Regions from separate parts of the Sporosarcina sp. SG10008 genome, predicted to be linked through region 2. Evidence: riboswitches for the same ligand, from Rfam matches in the RefSeq annotation. Region 2 holds a riboswitch; each other region holds the start of a gene.

Region 1 (6,565 bases), 870 kb from region 2:
ACTACTAGCAATTTCGTCTAATTCAACTGTTTCAGTTATTCCTTCGTATTGAAAACCAGGATTCCAGCGATTAATTAATGTACCACCATGCGGTTGACTCAAACTCATTTAAATTCCCCCATTTTCGTTAGCATTATGCAAGCCACACTCTGTCTTCGCCTGATTTGCCCAGCGCCCTGACCTCGACCCCGTCGTTGTATCCCCTTTGAATGTGCAGTGTGAACAACCGATACTGGGATAGCCTTGGTCATGGAGTGGATTATAAGGCAAATTATGTTTTTTTACATAATCCCAAATATCAATCCACGTCCAATGAATCAGCGGGCAAATTTTAACCGATTGAAAGGTTTCATCTTTGTTCACAAAGTTTGTCTGACTTCTTGATGGTGATTGTTCACGCCTAAGTCCTGATAACCAAGCGGTCGTACCGCTCATTGCTTCACGGAGTGGAATTACTTTCCTCATATGACAACAACGATCCGGCTGTCTTTCCCATAGTCGATCGCCATACTTGTCAGCTTGTTCCTCAACCGTTAAGCCGGGAGTCTTCATTTCAATTACAAGCTTTGGATAACGTTTCTTTACTTCATCGATTAAGGTATGCGTTTCTTGAAAATGAAATCCGGTTTCGAGAAAGACCACTTTAGCAGTTGGTTTTATTTGCGAGATTAAATCTATCATTACTATACCTTCAACCCCAAAACTACACGCATATACAAGTTCATCGTCGTATTCTCCGTAAGCCCATCGCAAGACGTTTAACGCACCTTTTGACTCGTCATCGATTGGAAAAACTTCACTAGTCTCAGCCCAAGATTTGTACGTCAACTTCGCCATACTAATCCCCCCTCTAAACTCAATAACTCTATTACATTATCTTTTTTTAAAAAAGGCGACTTTAATCTACTATTGATTAAAGTCGCCTCTAATTTTTTAGTCAGCGAATTGTTCGTATGTTCACGATTGTCCATTAGCTTCTTGATTTCCAGTCGGCATGTGATTAGCGTTTATACTAACTTTATTAATCCTATGTGTCAAGTAGGTTTAAATACATTCTATTCCTAAAACCCCAATATGTTACGCATTTAGTAATTTTTTTAGATATAGTTATTTTCTTTTAAATAAGAAACGATGGCTTTGACAGACTCTACAATATTTAATTGATTGGTATCAATGATTATTTCCGGGTTAACAGGTTCTTCATAAGGAGCATCAATTCCTGTAAAACCTTTAATTTCACCCAATCTTGCTTTCTTATAAAGCCCCTTCGGATCCCGTTCTTCACAAGTTTCTAAACTTGCCTTAACGTATATTTCGATAAACTCATCGGATTTGACAATTTCTCGCACCTGATCTCGATCTTCCTGATAAGGCGATATGAATGCTGTCAATGTGAATAAGCCAGCGTCGACCATTAGTTTTGAAACTTCACCGATTCTGCGAATATTTTCCGTCCGATCATTTGGACTAAACCCTAGATTCTTATTTAAACCGTGCCGGACATTATCTCCATCCAGTCGATAAGTATGAATGCCTTTCGCGTGTAACTTTGTTTCTAGCGCTACTGAAACTGTTGATTTCCCTGACCCTGATAGCCCAGTGAACCAAAGAATAGCACTCTTATGGCCCTTTAGTTCTTGACGTTTTTTTTTTGTTACCTCTGATTCATGCCAAACGATATTTGTAGACTCTGTCATTGTTTGCCCCCCTAAATCATTTGTTTCAGTTTAATTTTTATATACAAAAAAGACACCTTTTTCCGATTCAAATAATCGATTAGAAAGTTGCCTTTAGTTGTCTAATTAGCATGTATGAAATTGTTAAAATGATAAATGACTTACAACCTTTACAGTAAAGAAATAAAAAAACCACTTCTAAATAGAGCAAGAAGAGGTTAATAGAATCGAACACATATTACTCCTCTTATCTGCTAAACTTTCGTTTACTGGAATTGGCACAGTACTAAACAGTCTGTTGCCGAGGTTTCATCGGGCCAGTCCCTCAACCTCTCTAGATAAGATATAAACTATTAAGTTGAGACCAATACTACATTATCGAAAATTCAAAGTCAATGACTTATCAGAATTTATTTTCAATCATATCAGTTTAGTTGGAATTAAAGGCGATCTTCTTGCACATATAATAGGCACTTTAAACTACTTTTCAGTGCGCTAGGAAACATGTTAGTTAACTCTCACTTAACCTTTCGTTGTTCTCATCGGTTTTCTCTATTTCCTTTTCATAATTATTTTTCCAATTAACAAGAAAGATTCCTGCAAATATTAGTAATCCACCAAAAAGGATAGACCAGGTTAGTCTTTCATGGAGTAAAAACCATCCTGTGAGTACACCGAAGAATGGCGCTAAAAAAAGGAATGCACTAGTTCGTTCTTGATTACCTCTTTGGAGAAGATAAAACCAAATAGAAAACTGAATAATTGAGGCTGCAATGGTAAGCCATAACAAAATCAGGATAGATTGAGTAGTCATTTTAAAGAAAGTCTCTTCCAGTAGTAAGCTTCCCAGAAAGAGAATTAATCCACCAAAAAGCATTTGATAGGCTGTCATTACATACGTATCAAATTTGAAACCATGTATTTTTATCAATAGCGTAGCAATCGCCCATGAAACAGCCGACAAAAGCCCTAATATGGTACCGACTTTAAAGTCAAGATGTGAACCTAACGTGAGAAAAACCCCGATAAAACCTAACAGTACACCTATCCATTGCTGAATATGGTAACGCGATTTTAAAAAAAGCGTCCCAAAAACGACAACGAGTAAAGGATTCATAAACGTTAGGATAGACGTCTCTCCAGAAGTGATTGTACGCAGTGCCATAAATATACAGCCCATCACAAAAGCTGTTTGGAAAAGTCCAATTAGAACAATCCACACCCAGTCGATTGCTTTTACTGGATGTGGCTTGTTTAAGATTTTAACGATAGTTGCCATAATAATCCCTGCAAGCGTAAAACGCAGAGCGACTAATAGGAGTGGAGATGAATAGGCTAACCCTAACTTCCCTATTGTAAAAGAAGAACCCATTAGTCCAGTCGTCAAAATCACTAACAAGCAAAAACTGATTCGATTCATCCGATCCCCACCCCATTATTACTATAAAACGTTTAAAAGAAAATGCTGATCAATTGATTTCACTTTAAGTTTTCAAAGAATACACGGATAACGTCGGCTCCGCCTAAGAAGGTCCCCAACGTTCCTCCCAAGTTAGTCAAAACGATTACCAACAAGACCCGTGTCACCTTATTTGCCCAAAAACCTTTAATCGTAAAAACATCTGCAGAAAGCGTTTCAAAGTCACCAACACTTGGGCGGCGAAAAAATGCTTGAACAATTCCTGAAACCCAACCGGCCGCTATCAGTGGATGCAAGGTAGTAATAGGGGCTGATACAAAGGCCGCTAAAATGGCCAGCGGGTGTCCAAGAGCCACCGCAGCACCAATAGCTGACAGGCTACCTGTCCATAAGACCCAGCTTAACGCTTGATCGAAACCGGCAGATGGATTTGCGATAAAGGTGTAGGCGATAATTGATAATAGAAGAATCGGAATTGCCCATCCGCTAATTTTTGGGATTTTTGATTTTGGTGGTGTTTGCGCTAATGCGACTAAATCATGGTCATTATAGATTTCTTTTGTAATCCCTGGAACATGTGCTGCACCAATGACTGCAACGACCTTTTTACCTGGTGCATCTTTGATTTTCTGTGCTAAATACTGGTCTCTCTCATCGATTAAGGGCGTCTTTAACCTTGGAAATGATTCCGTAAAGTCAGTTAGAACGGCATTTAGCGTGTCCTTTGATTTCATTTTCTCCAATTCTTCTTCAGAAATCGTCTCTTTGCTGAAGATACTATAAAAAACCGACATCAGAAGCTGACTTTTCCCCTTAAGTCCAATATTCCCCCAAATTCGGGAAAAAGTAATTTGGATATTACGGTCAGCCAGCACCAAATTTGCACCGACTTCTTTTGCTGATTCAATCCCCTGAATCATTTCCTGTCCAGGTTTAATATCAAATTGCTTTGCCAAACGATTTTGAAAGGAGGATATTGCCAGATTCATTAAGAGCAATGTAGCTTTCTTCTCTTTAATCACCTTGAAAATATCCGTTTCTTTCCACTTATTACTATCCATTATAGATTGAAACCTTTGTTCATCCAATTCAATGCATACTGAATCGGGTCTTTCCTTGTCGATTACCTCTTTTACTTGTTCTGCACTTTGCTTGGAAACATGGGCAGTTCCAATAAGTATTAGTTCTCTACCGTCTAATTCTATTCTCGTAATGTTAGTTTCTTGCATTGACAAACTTCCTTTATGAACTTATTTCTTCTGAGCAACCTTAAGCCAAGGTTTACTAAAAAGACGGTCTAGTTATTATAATGAATCAGTTTGAATGAAATTTCAATTATCTTTCATTATTAATATAATGAAAGTCACCCTCATGGATAATGACTATTAAATATGATACGTAAAGACCTCGGGCAATACCCTTTTTAAAAATTTCTGTGTTCGTTCTTCCTTTGGATTTACAAAGATTTCATGGGGTGCTCCTTCCTCTACTACGACTCCCCCATCCATAAATATTACTTTGTTAGCTACATCCTTCGCAAAACCCATTTCATGTGTGACAACTAACATAGTTGTTCCTTCTTTCGCGATATTCTTCATAACTGTCAAAACTTCCCCGACTAATTCTGGATCCAATGCAGAAGTTGGTTCGTCAAATAAAATAATGTCTGGATTCAAAGCAACTGCTCTTGCAATGCCTACCCTTTGCTGCTGCCCTCCCGATAATTCACTGGGATATGCATTGTATTTATCCGATAGCCCCACTTTATCCAACGCTTTTTTCCCTATCTCAACCGCTTCTGCTGTCGGGATTTTTCTTCCGATAATAAGTCCTTCTGTAACGTTTTCTAAAGCTGTTTTATTATTGAACAAATTATTGTTTTGAAATACAAAAGCGATTTTCTGTCTAATCTGATGGATTTGTTTTTTGGATGCTGTTTTTAAATTCACGTCTATATCCCCAAAAATAGCACGGCCTTGATCCGCTTTTTCTAAAAAATTGATACATCTCAGTAATGTTGTCTTACCTGATCCACTTGGCCCCAGTATAACAACAACATCGCCTTTATCTATTGTTACGTCAACACCTTTTAAGATTTCAGTTTTACCGAATGACTTATGGATATCTCTAATTTCTAACATGCTTCGGATCCCTCCTTTTCATACTTAAACGACTGACGGTTTATATTTACTCAAACGTTTTTCATATAGTTTAAATGCGAATTCGACTGCACTGCATAACAGTAAATAGACAAGAAAGATATCGATATAGGCCTCAACATAATTGTAGCCTACGTTCGCTGCCACTTTTGCTTTCAGCGTAATTTCTTGTAATGACATTGCATACCCGAGAGATGTCGCTTTGATTAAGTTGACTGTCGCTGTACAGATATTCGGCATTGCAACGACCAATGCCTGTGGGATAATAATTCTTCTGTATGCTTGCACATTCGTTAGCCCCACTGATTGGGCAGCTTCCAACTGCCCCTTGTTCACCGTGCCTAGTGCAGAGCGAAAAACTTCAATCAGGACCGCTGTAGTGTTAAAAGTGAAGACAATGAATGCGTACCAAATTGGATTCACATCATACACATTCATCCCAATATTAAACTTTGTAAATAGTGAACTTAGCAATAAGGGGACACTACTATAGACGATGAAAATCTGAATGATAATTGGGGTTCCTCTGACAAAAGAAACGTATACTTGTGCAAAACGATGTAACACGGGAATTCGATTGATTCTTGTTAGTGCCAGTAAAAATCCTAACGGCAACGCAAAGAGCAAAGCTACAATTGTAATGAATAGCGCTATAGGAACACCTGATAATGCGATAAAAAATGTATCTACTAAAAACTTGTAATTTAATCCTTCAGACACTTTCTCACCCCCTTATGCAGTTTTCAATCCTTGTTTCCCCTTACTAAATACTTTCTCTAATTTTAAGAAGAACTGTTCAATTGCTATTGAAAGTATCCAGTAAATAATTGCTAATGCAAGAAATATTTCTAATGCATGTGCGTTATAGTTGCCCGCAATAATAAGATTTGCTTTTCCGACAACATCTATCAACCCGATTGTATAAGCTAACGATCCTTCTTGAAGTACTGCCAGCAAGCTGTTTCCAAAGTTCGGTAATGCGACTACAAAAGCTTGGGGAAATACGATTCGTCTATAAGCCTGTGAATTGCTTAGCCCAACACTTACTGCGGCCTCAAATTGTCCCTTGTCAATTGATTGAAAAGCTGAGCGCATGACCTCGGACATAGCCGCCGCAAATTGAAGTGTAAAAGTGATAATGACAAATACAGCTGTGTGTATATTGTTCAAATTCAGACCGACACGATCACCGATTGCAGGAAGTCCATAATATACTAAAAAAAGGAGTACGATAGAGGGTGTACACCTTAATATCGTTGTATAACCATTAGCTACCTTCCTTGCAAATTTACTTTTCCCTATTTTCGCCG
Region 2 (6,565 bases):
TATACGCTATATGAGGGAAGAAAAAGACACTCGAGGTTTTATCCAGGGGAATGGATGGGCGCATGCCATCGCACATGGCGCAGATGCATTGGATGCATTGGCAAAACATCCTCTACTGAAAAAAGAGGATATCAGTCGAATTCTTCATGCAGTTCAATATTCCTTGTTAAGGCAAGTTGATTATTTGGATGAAGAGGAAGAACGCTTAGCTATAATACTAGCTTCATTAATAAAGCATCAAGATGCTGAGCAGGTTATACAAGTATGGATTGAAGAACTGGCCGGACTGGTAGAAACTGAAATGCTTGAAAATAAAGGATCACTTGACGCCTATCACGTACAAAGAACGGTAAAGAACTTTTGGAAAACAGTCTTTGTAATTTTGAGTTCGAAGGGAATCGGCAAGAAAGTGAACAGCGACGTTTTTAAAGTACTCGAAAAGTGGATGTGGATGTATCTAAATTAGTCAAATAGTCTTCAGATACTGCAGTGGTACTCGAGTAATCTGTTGTCCAGTTTTACGTTAAGTGCTAATGTAAATATCTTTTCGAGACAATCAGCATACTATCTAAGGTAGCGTAATGATGCTCAGGAAAGGTGGAGACATATGTATTATCCTTATGCCCAACAAATGACCTGCCGACAACCGCGGGTTATGACTGTTACAGGAATTGGGAGTCTTAAACTAGCACCGGATATTGCTCAAATCCAGTTGGAAGTCAGTACTGAAAACAAACAACTGAACCATGCACAAAAGGAAAATGCTTATGAGATGAATCAAGTCATCGATTCGTTATTGAAAATGGGGATTGACAGGGAGAATATACAAACGATTTCGTACACTATAGTTCCCCAATACAACTATATCGAAGGCGAACAAGTATTTAGAGGATATGAAGTTACGAATGCGATTACAGTAAAAATTACAGATATTGATCAAGTTGGAAATATAATAGACGTGGCGGTCCAAAACGGGGCAAACAGGGTATCAAATATCCAGTTCAAGGTTGAAAATGAACAATTGGACTATCAAAAAGCATTGAGCCTTGCACTTAAAAACGCATTAGCCAAGGCGCAAACAATTGCTGAGACAATGCAACTGCAACTTGATCCACATCCAATTAAAATTGTTGAAGAATTAAGAGCAGAACCCATCGCATATCGAACATTTGCTGCGAGAGAAATGACTAGCTCCACACCGATTGAACAGGGGCAGATTTCGATTAACGCCACGGTTAAAGTGCAATTTCGGTATTGAAATATCAGCGTAAAATAGATGGATACTATTTTACGTTGAAAAAACGACAGCTAACCGAATCACAACTAAAAATTAAGGGAGTGGGGAAAACATGGGAATTAAAAAATCTTCTAATTACCTATCACCTATTGCGCGGATATTTGACAAGTTTTCACGGCAACAAGACGCATCGTTGATTTATGGTGAACCGATTAATTTTGAAAACAAAAAAGTCCTTCCGGTAGCAAAGATTAATTATATTGTTGGCGGGGGAGGCGGCTATTCTAGTGAAACAGGAAACTCTTTAGGTGCCCAAGGAGAAGGGGGCGGGGGACATATCTCCGTCAGACCTTTGGGTGTTTACGAGATAGATGCGGAGAAGGTGAAGTTCAAACCAATCATTGACCTCAAATTTACTTTAACACTAGTTGCTGTTTTTACACTTGGCCTATTTTGGTTATTAAAAAGGGCTCGCTGAAAATTAATTTGTACGGGGGGAATAATTGAATGTTGTATCGCAGAAAAACGTACAAGGTTGAACCAGCGATGTACGAAACGTTTACCCACTTTTTCCACACCTATTTGCTTCCGAATCAGCTGACGCATGGAGCGCAGCTGGTTGGACGGTGGGTCAATGAAGAACGGACGGAGATAATGGCAATGTGGGCATACGATAATAGGGCTCATTATGAGACAGTGGACGCTAGCATTCGGGCATCGGAAATGCATGCTGAAGCGCAAAATTATCGGAAATCATTAGCTCCATTATTTATTTCATCAAATGAAGACTTTTTCACTTCGACGGGGAATTATGGACAATCTAGACAAATTATTGTTGTAAATGGCTACATTGTCAATGAGGAAGGACATGTATTACTTGTACGGAACAATCACCGAAATGATACATATGAAATGCCGGGTGGGCGACTTGAGCTTGGTGAAACCTTGAAAGAGGCGGTTAAACGGGAAGTACTAGAAGAAACAGGTATCCACGCAGAAATTGGTGATATGACAGGAGTTTATCAAGATATCACGTTAGGCGTCATCTGTATGGTTTTTCGTGGAAGAGCGATGTCAGGCGTACCAGCTGCACAACCTCCTGAAACGATTGACGTACAATTTGTTGACTTTGATAAAGAGCAAGTAGGAGACTGGATAAAACGCCCGCAATTTGCATCTAGTGTGGATGATGCTCGAAATAGCGATACGATTGTTTATGAAAGTTATGAAGTGAGACCGTATAGATTGATTGAGCGCTCATGAATAATCTTACTTGGGTTGGAAGTGAAAAGGACTTTGTCGATGAACGAGATGTACGATGGATTAATCGTGTAGCGGTTGGTAGATTTGGAGGTAATTCTTCAGCGGGACAAACCAAGAATGAAGATGGCTGCGTTATTTGGCAAAATGAGGATTGGGAATTAGCGGCTATTTTGGATGCACATAAAAGTGCTGAAAGTGCGGAACTTGTTGTACAAACACTCGGGCAGCATAAAGAAAAATTGGTAGAGATTTTAGATATGAAAGGTCCTCCACGATTTAAACGTTTGGAAATGAAGTTACTTGAAATTTTTCAATCTGAACAATTTTTGAATGAATGCAGATGTGCCATGGGAGAAACGGCTTGTCTTATCGTTGTCAGGAAAGCTAATTACGTTTGGTGGTTTTCGGTTGGAGATTGTTTAGTATATCTGTTCCATTCGGAATTAATTGCCCTAAATCAGTTTCAACTTAACCAAAGGCAATTCTTTGAATGGATTGGTCAAGTGAATACGTTTGAGCAAGCAGTACCATGCTACACGTCAGGGACAAGGGAAATGAGAAAAGGGAACAATCTTATTTTTTTGACGACTGATGGTTTAGTGGAATGCCCGGGGGAACCTTTTTTGGATCCGTCAGATCTCGTTGCCGTGCTGAATGAAAAAGAACTTGATAAAGGGATTTCGCAGTTATTGATGGAAATCGAAAGACAAAATGTACGAGACAGTACGACAATTATCGCATGGAATGTGGAAGTAGAAAAGGAAGGTAGCATCCCGAGCGATTATCTCGGATGAAGGAAAAATGACGGGAGGAATTAGATATGGAAGCATCTGAATTAATTGAAATCAAAACCCTTTATTATAACTTAATTCTTGCATGGAATAATCGCGATGCTAAGAGCATGGCTGATCAATTTACAGAGCAAGGCGAATTGATTGGATTTGACGGAAGTCAAGAAATTGGGCGAAATACTATTTTTGCACATTTAGAACCGATATTTGCAGATCATCCAACACCTCCATTTATCAATGTCGTTAAAGATGTGTACTTTCTGAGTGCTGAAGTTGCGATGTTGCGTGCAATCGTCGGGATGATACCTCCGGGCGGAACAGAACTTGACCCAAATTTGAATGCTCATCAAACACTGATTGCAGTAAAAGAAAAGGATGGATGGAAAATAAAACTTTTCCAAAATACACCGGCCCAATTTCACGGAAGATCTGACTTGGTCGAGCGGATGACCAAAGAATTGAAGCGAGTATCTGATGTAGGCTGAAAAAAGTGCCCCGCACCAAGATAATACCAGTGCGGGGAGTGTTTTAGTTACTGTTCATGACAAAGGTAATCATTTTCTCTTCTTTTCATTTGAGTTCATTCGTTCGCGTTTTGGTTTCAGGGAACGGAGTTCAGCAAACTCGCGGGCTATTTCTTCATTCATGTCGCCCGGTTTTATTTTTTGGTTTTTCGGCGTTTGTGGTAAAGACCGTGCATTATTTCCGCCAGTTTTATTGTCATCTCTTCCCATAGTAACAACTCCTTTCATTTTTTCAGTGCCACGTTAATATGGCTTTCTAAAGAAATATTATTCAGCAGTTTTCATGCTGAATTAATGTGGAAATTAAAATAAAAATGTTTGTTTTGATTATTATCGTCAAAAAAGACGGTTTACAATAGTAGTTTTAATAGTATAATAGTAAATAATTGAATATTCTTATCAAGAGAAGCTGAGGGATATGGCCCTGTGAAGCTTCAGCAACCTCTGACTTAGTCAGGAAGGTGCTACCTCCAACAAGATTTTTTCTTGAGAGATAAGAACAGAGTGCCCAAATTAAACCCTCTTTTCTTGTCTTATAGAAAAGAGGGTTTTTTATATTGAATCATTTGATTCAAACCAAAGTGAAAAGGGAGAGACGACACATGCCGATTAATGTACCGAAACAATTACCAGCAGGAGAACTATTGAAGAAGGAAAAAATATTTGTGATGGATGAAGAACGCGCAACGTCCCAAGATATACGTCCTATGAACATCGCCATTTTAAACTTAATGCCTGAAAAAGAAAGAACAGAGTTGCAACTGCTACGTCTATTAGGGAATACACCACTACAAGTAAATGTTACATTTTTGAACACAGCAACTCATGATTCTAAAAACGTTAGTAAAACGCATTTAAACGCATTTTATACAACATTTGAACATGTGAAACATCGTCGTTTCGATGGACTGATTATTACGGGTGCCCCGATTGAGCATTTAGAATTTGAAGACGTTAATTACTGGAAAGAAATAACGGAGATTATGGAATGGTCAAAAGAAAATGTAACCTCTGTTTTACATATTTGTTGGGGTGCCCAAGCAGCACTCTATCATCATTATGGAATCCGGAAATTTGAATTGCCGAAAAAATGCTCAGGCGTTTTTACGCATCGACTATCCGACCCAACGATTAACCTTGCACGTGGCTTTAATGACGAATTTAAAGCGCCACATTCACGTTATACATCCGTTTCAACAGAGGAAATAAAAAATGATCCCCGTCTACACTTGCTTGCCAAATCAGAGGAAGCAGGGGCATTCATCGTCATTTCTAAAGATAACAAACATATTATGATCACAGGTCATTTGGAATACGATGCGGATACGTTGGCGGAGGAATATGCACGTGATTTGCAAAAAGGAGTTGGTATTGATATCCCGGAAAATTATTTTCCGAATGATGATCCAAGCAAAGAGCCGTTGAATACATGGCGTTCCCATACGCATCTACTCTTCTCCAACTGGCTAAATTATTATGTGTATCAAGAAACACCTTATGAATGGGAATAACTAGTTAATGACAAATGTATCAATTAAACCACGTCTGTAGATTAACCATTTATTTGCATAAAACACTGGTGAGTAGGGCTTGATGACCTTCATTTTCACTGCATTATTTTCGGCCCGCTTTCGACTAACTATTCATGACAGATTTACTGAGGGGTCCGAGTGTGGCTAGAAGTGACTCCGTCACTTCTAGCCACACTCTTTTTAGTAATACTATTGCGAATAGTTGCCTGTCGCGTTCCTACACTATTCAAGTGGAAAATGCAGTTGTTTTGGAAGAATAGAATAGATGACATTCTATGAAGGGTGTAAGTGCCCGAAGATGCAATTTCGGGCACTCTTGGACGATGTACAATGCGATCCTTTCTTACTTTTAGCAAAGATTATACATCTAATCATGTGATACCTTATAGCAAGTGCCACTTCTTTACTAAAAAAAGAAAAAACCATATAGAAAGCTTCAGCCGCCAAAATTGCATCTTTGGCGGCTTTTCTCCGACTTGGATGTCAGCTATTCTTTTATCAAAAAAAGCATAAGCACTACAAGTACTTTTGCATCCAGACATCCCGCTTATTGATATAGAAGTCATTCAATCCGAAGCAATCCAAAAATGCAACTATACAAGTAGCGCCCGGAAGGTAATTATGTTATTCACTGGTTAGTTTTGGTTAATCAACAGGTCTGCAATTAACCAAACCAGAAAATGACTGCTTACTATTTTGCAAAAAACTCTAGATTCCTGGCGTATAGGTGCTTTTTTAAAGAAAGTGGTTAATCATCAGACGTGACTCAATGACCCTTTTGTCGTGAATTGCATAAGCTAATACGACGAGGGGGTAAGTGAGATGGGGTTGTTTATTAACAAAAATGGGCACCCGGATGTTTTTAAAAATAATGCAGACGTTTTAGGGAGGAACCAAGAACACTATAAAATAGATCCGATAGCGGAATGGATGAAGGAACATAGGGAAGCGTCTCATTCGGTTGGTGAACAGTTCAATATCATGGAAACCTTACTAAAGCAACAGAAAAACACACAATCCAATCAATTGAAATCAATCCATAATCGTTTGAATGAAATCAAGGAAAGTGATTTCCGACATGAAAAGTTTGGAAAAGATGTTATGAAGTCTTTAAAAAAAGTAGAAACTAAAAACGAAATGTTACAACGTACGTTGATACATGAGCGAATAATGAATCGAGAATTCATCGGGAAAGTGAATGAGGTCAGCCAGTCAAAT
Region 3 (6,565 bases), 1.6 Mb from region 2:
TCAAGGTAACCGTTGTTCTCCACTAATAGAAGAAGCCTATAAATGCCTAAGTCTTCATAGAAATATGATTTTGTAATGCCAGACTCGCGCATTTTTAAAACATCTTCAGCTTCTTTGTATCCTTTTTTTGCATCCGTAATTTCTTTGTAGACTGTACTTACTCCAAATGTACATCTGGTTCCGTCAATGAAAGTGTTGTCTTTTATGTTAACAATATGTTCAATAATTTGAGAAAAACGATTAGTCTCATCTATCAAGTGATCTGCAGCGATGAAGGATGCAATGATGACAATCTCACTTTTGCTGGATGCAACTGCGGGGAAGAACCCATTACGTTTAAAGAGTGACCGTATCATCATCGAGCGTTGCAGTTTAATCTCTTCCCATTCTTCTTCACCAAGATTCGTTTCGAATGTCTTCATTTGTATGATGAACACTCTGAAGTATGTATTGCGGCTTTTGGAGGGCAAATAGGCATGAAGGTCTTCCTGTTCAAAGGATCTGCCGCTCAATAAATTCCGAACGAATTCATCTTCGTTATTCTGTTTGCGCTCTTCTATTGTTCGGTTACGTAACAAAATTTGAGCGATTGCAAGTGCAGCGCGGTCTAATATGAGAAATGGAAATTCATCCGACAGTTGTTCTGTCACCTCGAGGAATAGATACCCCCAAATTTGTCCTAGCCCACTAACAGGCATTTGTGCAAATTTCTGATCCTTCAGCATGAGGAATTTCTGTCCTGTATTGATCGATGGGGATCTTTCAAGATGGACTCGGATGGTTATTTCCAACTCTTTGATCTCAGACGGATAGTAATAAGGCTTCGTATCATCACTAATGAACAGGATATTATGTCGGAAAAATTGATTTAGTTCTTGTAGGATTTTTAAAATACCGTTGGGTGCAAGAGAAAGTGTAATGAATTTCCTTGATAAGATATCGAGTTGTGAAAGCATCTGATGATGTTGATTAATGATAAATGTATGAAGGTCTTGAGTTATATCGACAAATTTCACAGTTTTTTCGAAGACGATGAATGGAAATGCGTGTTTGTCTGCGAGTTCAATAATTTCAGGTGGAATTAGCTTAAAGTAAGGTCCTACTTCTATACATATACATGCCACATCTTTTTCTATCAGCCTCGATACATACATTAGCTGGCTTGGAAGATCGAGTTGTAAGCCAACGCCTGTCGTAAGAATCATCTCTCCTCCATTTATTAAGGCATCGAATTCTTTTACCTCTAATACATGAGACCATTTTACTTGACGGTCCAATCCTTCTTTTCCTGCAACGACTTTGGCGTGTTTGAATGAGCTTCGTGAAAGAACATCGCGGACAGTAAGTTTTAAGGTATTCATTATAGGTATAGACCTCCATAACGTTAAAATAATCGCCTAATGATTAGACAAAGTGTAAATTGAAAGTAATCTAAATTATTTGTAAAGTATAATATGAAGTCTAGCGAAGATAGCGTAAAGTAGCAAGAACAATAGAACGGGGGAATGAAAATGATTTTAACGCAGGTAGAAAAGAAGACGCTTACAAACTTCATCAATGGACAATGGGTAAAATCAACGACAGATAAATATGAAGAGGTACCAAATCCAGCGACAGGAGAAATATTGGCCGAAGTTCCTATCTCCACACTTGAAGATTTGAATAAAGCGGTAGAGGCGGCGAAAACAGCATTTGCGAAGTGGAAGAAGGTTGCTGTTCCTCAACGGTCAAGGATCTTATTTAAATACCAGCAATTGTTAATAGAGAACTGGGAAGCACTAGCGAAAATCATTACGATTGAAAACGGTAAAAACTATGCTGAAGCGTATGGCGAAGTACAGCGCGGGATTGAGTGTGTTGAATTTGCTGCAGGAGCCCCGACGTTAATGATGGGGTATCAGCTTCCTGATATCGCAACGAACATTGAATCGGGTATGTATCGTTATCCAATAGGCGTAATTGGTGGAATTACACCGTTCAACTTTCCGATGATGGTCCCTTGCTGGATGTTCCCACTTGCAATCGCTAGTGGAAATACATTCATCCTAAAACCATCAGAGCGTACGCCACTTTTGGCGAACCGTCTTGCAGAATTATTGCATGAAGCGGGTCTGCCTGACGGTGTTTTCAATATCGTCCATGGTGCGCATGAAGTCGTAAATGGCATTCTCAATCATCCAGATATTCCGGCCGTGTCGTTCGTAGGTTCACAGCCGGTTGCTGAGTATGTGTATAAAACAGGAACTTCAAATGGTAAGCGTGTCCAAGCATTAGCGGGCGCGAAAAACCATACAATCGTTATGCCGGACGCGGATATGGATTTGACGATCACAAATATTATTAACGCAGCTTTCGGATCCGCTGGAGAAAGATGTATGGCTTGTGCGGTTGTCGTTGCAGTTGGTGATATTGCAGATGAACTTGTCGAGAGATTAGTAGACGAGTCGAATAAACTGACGATTGGTAATGGACTAGAAGAAGGGATTTTCCTTGGACCTGTTATTAGGAATTCACATAAAGACAAGACACTGGGTTACATCGAATCAGGTATTGAGGAAGGCGCCAAACTATTACGGGATGGCCGTGAAGACAAGTCTACTTCCGAAGGCGGTTATTTCGTCGGTCCGACAATTTTTGATAATGTCACTCAGGAAATGAAAATTTGGAAAGAAGAGATTTTTGCTCCTGTGCTATCTATTGTAAGAGTGGATACATTGGATGAAGCAATCGAACTTGCGAATAAATCAGAGTTTGCAAACGGGGCTTGTTTATTTACAGATAGTGCAAGTGCAATCCGGAAGTTTAGAGAAGAAATTGATGCGGGGATGCTTGGTGTGAATCTTGGTGTTCCAGCTCCGATGGCGTTCTTCCCGTTTTCTGGTTATAAAAAATCATTCTATGGTGACTTGCATGCGAATGGTCGCGACGGAATTGAGTTTTACACACGGAAGAAAATGTTGACTGCGCGTCACTAATACCAGAAATTAATCGTGAAATTAGGAGGGGGTAGAGAAGATGACTACAGCAAAAGAGACTACAGGGTTATTAGTTGAAAAGGACCGGGAGAACGTTTGGCACCATATTTCTTCCTATAATGAAAAGAACCCACCAATGGTAGTGGAGAGTGGGGAAGGAGCTTGGATTACAGATCATAATGGCAATCGTTATCTAGATGGAATGTCTGGACTATGGTGTGTGAATGTCGGTTATGGTCGTGAGGAGCTAGCGCAAGCTGCCTATGATCAGATGAAAAAGATGGCCTATGCACCGATGACCCAAAGTCATGAGCCTGCTATTCTGCTTGCAGAAAAGTTGAATGAAATGCTTGGTGGTGACTATAAAATATTTTACTCAAACAGCGGATCCGATGCGAACGAAGTAGCGTTTAAACTTGCGCGTCAATACCATCAGCAAAATGGGGAACCGTCACGCTACAAATTCATTTCCCGCTATCGTGCGTATCATGGGAGCTCCATGGGGGCACTGGCAGCAACAGGGCAAGCACTGCGGAAATACAAGTATGAGGCACTTGCACCGGGGTTCTTGCACATCGCCCCTCCGGACAATTACCGCAGACCTGCGGGACAGTCAATTGAGGAGTACAACATACAACGTGCCCAAGAGTTTGAAGAGAAAATCATTTGGGAACAGAAGGAAACAATCGCTGGGATTATTATGGAACCGCTTATTACAGGAGGCGGTATACTCATCCCACATCCAATCTACTTGGAAAAGGTTCAGGAAATCTGTACACGCCACGGTGTACTGCTAATTGTTGATGAAGTCATTTGTGGATTTGGCAGAACTGGGAAAGACTTTGGTCATCAGCATTTTAAGTTGAAACCGGACATTATTACGATGGCAAAGGGACTAACGAGCGCTTACTTGCCACTTTCGGTTACGGCTATTCGAAAAGATATTTATGAAAAGTTCGATACAGGAGAAGATAACAGTCATTTCCGCCATGTTAATACATTTGGCGGGAATCCTGCGGCTTGTGCAGTCGCGTTGAAGAATCTTGAAATCATTGAGAGAGAAAATCTTGTTGAACGGTCGACTGAGCTTGGCGAGCGCCTTCTAAAAGAGTTGGCTTGCTTATTGGATCATCCTTTTGTTGGCGATATTCGCGGGCTCGGATTCTTGTTAGGCATTGAACTTGTAGAGAACAAAGAAACGAAAGAACCTGCTGCAAACGCCCGTGTTGCGAAAATCATTGGCGAATGTAAGGCGAATGGACTTATTATTGGAAGGAACGGCGATACAGTTGCTGGCTATAACAATATTCTAGCGCTAAGCCCACCGCTGTCTTGTACCGATGAAGACGTGGACTTTATTATTGCGGTTATGAAGAAAGTGTTCAATGAAAATGCATGAGTTAGGATGAGATTTTTAATCTTGCTAAACCAAAAACGGAGAACCTCCAATTATAGGGGTCCTCAGTTTTTGGTTTTATTTTTTCTAAAGACCATTGAAACGCGCTTCTCGCTACGCTCTTTCATACGCTGAAAATTCTCGAGATGTTTCCAAATGGCGATTGCAAATAACAAAGTTGCTATTACGACTGGCCAGTATCCGTCTGCCAATACTGCCATCGCGATGAGCGTGACGTAGAGCATCAGCACACCAAACACGAGAAAGTCTGTTACTAGCGCTACGACGACAAATAATGCAAAACCAATGAGCCCGATCTGCCAGTCGATTGCAAGCAGTACACCAATTATTGTCGCTGTTCCTTTTCCGCCGTTAAAGTTCATATAAAATGGAAAGTTATGGCCAATAACGGCTGCGGCGGCTGTAAGAAATAAAAGTAAAGCCACAAAGGCTTCTGAAAATCCTGCGTTTTCTGCGAAATAGTGCACAAGTAAGACAGCTCCTGCACCTTTACTGATATCGATTACTGCAACTAATGCGCCGAACTTCTTCCCGAGAACAATGGTCGCATTCGAGGCACCGGCATTTTTCACACCGGTTTCTTTCAAGTTAACGCCGGATATTTTCTGCGCAACAACTGATCCATGCAGGCAACCAACTGCATATCCCCATAAGAGCACGCCTACAATCCATAACCACATATCAAGTTCCTCCTAAAATAACGGTAGTCTAAGTGTAACATTCCACATAGACACAAGTTTCAGAAATATTATTCGGTAAACTATTGACAAAGTATTGAGATATCTACTATACTATGTCACAAGATGGAAAACTGAATATCACAAACTCTTATCAAGAGCGGCGGAGGGAATAGGCCCTGCGATGCCCGGCAACCAGCAAGTGACTAACTTGCAAAGGTGCTACTTCCTACAGATTCGTGCGAACGGTCTGAAAGATAAGGGGAGGAATAAGCGAAAGCGTAACCCTCTTCTTAAGCGAAGGGGGTTATTTTTCATTCCAAAAATACCCCTAACGTCTCCGCCCATTACAATCACATCCATCTAAAAAAACTCTGGAGGTAATGACGATGACAAAACTTCAACCCGAAACACTTCTTCTGCACGGTGGACAAAAACCGGATCCTGTAACAGGTTCACGCGCAGTTCCAATTCATAGAACCTCATCTTTTGTATTCCGTGATACAGAACATGCTCAAAAACTATTTGCACTACAAGAAGCAGGCAACATCTATACACGAATTACAAATCCAACTGTTGCAGTTTTTGAAGAGCGTATTGCGCTTCTTGAAGGTGGTACGGCGGCAGTTGCATTCTCCTCAGGTATGGCAGCTATCGCTTTCTCTATCTTGAACGTAGCTGGTGCTGGAGATGAAATTGTCGCAGCAAGCAACTTATATGGCGGTACTTATAATTTATTCGCCGCTACACTTCCGCGCTACGGTATCAATGTAAAGTTTGTCGATGCAACAGATCCTGAAAACTTCCGTGCAGCAATTACAGATAAAACAAAAGCAATATTCGCAGAAACAATCGGTAACCCGAGTCTTCATGTACTCGATATTGAAGCGGTTGCGGACATTGCGCATGAAAACGGTCTACCGCTTCTTATTGATAGTACATTTGCTTCGCCATATGGTTCGAATCCTATCGAATTTGGTGCGGATGTTGTCATCCATTCCGCTACAAAATGGATTGGCGGACACGGTACCACGATCGGTGGAGTTGCTGTTGATGCGGGTACATTTGACTGGACGCAAGGGAGGTTTCCTGGCTTCACAGAGCCTGATGCGTCATATCATGGTCTCCGTTACGGAATTGATACAGCAGCGGCGGCATTTGCGACTAAACTACGCGTTCAACTATTGCGTGACTTCGGACCTTGCTTAGATCCAGATAGTGCATTTAATTTCCTCCAAGGACTTGAAACACTGCATTTGCGTGTGACAAGACATAATGAAAATGCCGTTAAAGTAGCGGAGTTCTTGAAAAAACATCCATCTGTCGAATGGGTAACATATACAGGCAACGAAGATCACCCATCTTATGACCTTGCGAAAAAGTACTTGAAAAACGGCTTCGGTTCCATTATTGTATTTGGTATTAAAGGTGGACGGGATGCAGGCCGGAACGTGATTGATAACGTCAAAATCTGGTCGCATGTTGCGAATGTTGGG

Evidence for each region. Region 2 has a riboswitch for S-adenosylmethionine ahead of metA (homoserine O-succinyltransferase). Riboswitches for the same ligand answer to the same signal wherever they lie in the genome.
Region 1: another riboswitch for S-adenosylmethionine. It lies ahead of cysC (adenylyl-sulfate kinase); the one in region 2 lies ahead of metA (homoserine O-succinyltransferase).
Region 3: another riboswitch for S-adenosylmethionine. It lies ahead of ACGLYD_RS17805 (O-acetylhomoserine aminocarboxypropyltransferase/cysteine synthase family protein); the one in region 2 lies ahead of metA (homoserine O-succinyltransferase).

The regions. Positions count from the first base shown of each region.
Region 1 is NZ_CP172607.1:1,558,421-1,564,985, reverse strand. It holds gene sat (sulfate adenylyltransferase) at 1-108, opposite strand, end outside; gene ACGLYD_RS07440 (phosphoadenylyl-sulfate reductase) at 109-837, opposite strand; gene cysC (adenylyl-sulfate kinase) at 1,098-1,697, opposite strand; SAM riboswitch class I at 1,921-2,021, opposite strand; gene ACGLYD_RS07430 (DMT family transporter) at 2,188-3,096, opposite strand; gene ACGLYD_RS07425 (TraB/GumN family protein) at 3,156-4,325, opposite strand; gene ACGLYD_RS07420 (amino acid ABC transporter ATP-binding protein) at 4,482-5,237, opposite strand; gene ACGLYD_RS07415 (amino acid ABC transporter permease) at 5,262-5,975, opposite strand; gene ACGLYD_RS07410 (amino acid ABC transporter permease) at 5,988-6,565, opposite strand, start outside.
Region 2 is NZ_CP172607.1:687,423-693,987, forward strand. It holds gene ACGLYD_RS03460 (DUF2785 domain-containing protein) at 1-466, shown strand, start outside; gene ACGLYD_RS03465 (SIMPL domain-containing protein) at 608-1,258, shown strand; gene ACGLYD_RS03470 (hypothetical protein) at 1,350-1,715, shown strand; gene ACGLYD_RS03475 (NUDIX hydrolase) at 1,745-2,500, shown strand; gene ACGLYD_RS03480 (protein phosphatase 2C domain-containing protein) at 2,497-3,294, shown strand; gene ACGLYD_RS03485 (SgcJ/EcaC family oxidoreductase) at 3,321-3,776, shown strand; gene ACGLYD_RS03490 (hypothetical protein) at 3,846-4,025, opposite strand; SAM riboswitch class I at 4,209-4,315, shown strand; gene metA (homoserine O-succinyltransferase) at 4,418-5,326, shown strand; gene ACGLYD_RS03500 (hypothetical protein) at 6,170-6,565, shown strand, end outside.
Region 3 is NZ_CP172607.1:3,800,799-3,807,363, reverse strand. It holds gene ACGLYD_RS17825 (PucR family transcriptional regulator) at 1-1,361, opposite strand, end outside; gene ACGLYD_RS17820 (CoA-acylating methylmalonate-semialdehyde dehydrogenase) at 1,512-2,975, shown strand; gene ACGLYD_RS17815 (aspartate aminotransferase family protein) at 3,016-4,374, shown strand; gene ACGLYD_RS17810 (glycerol-3-phosphate acyltransferase) at 4,437-5,072, opposite strand; SAM riboswitch class I at 5,218-5,333, shown strand; gene ACGLYD_RS17805 (O-acetylhomoserine aminocarboxypropyltransferase/cysteine synthase family protein) at 5,459-6,565, shown strand, end outside.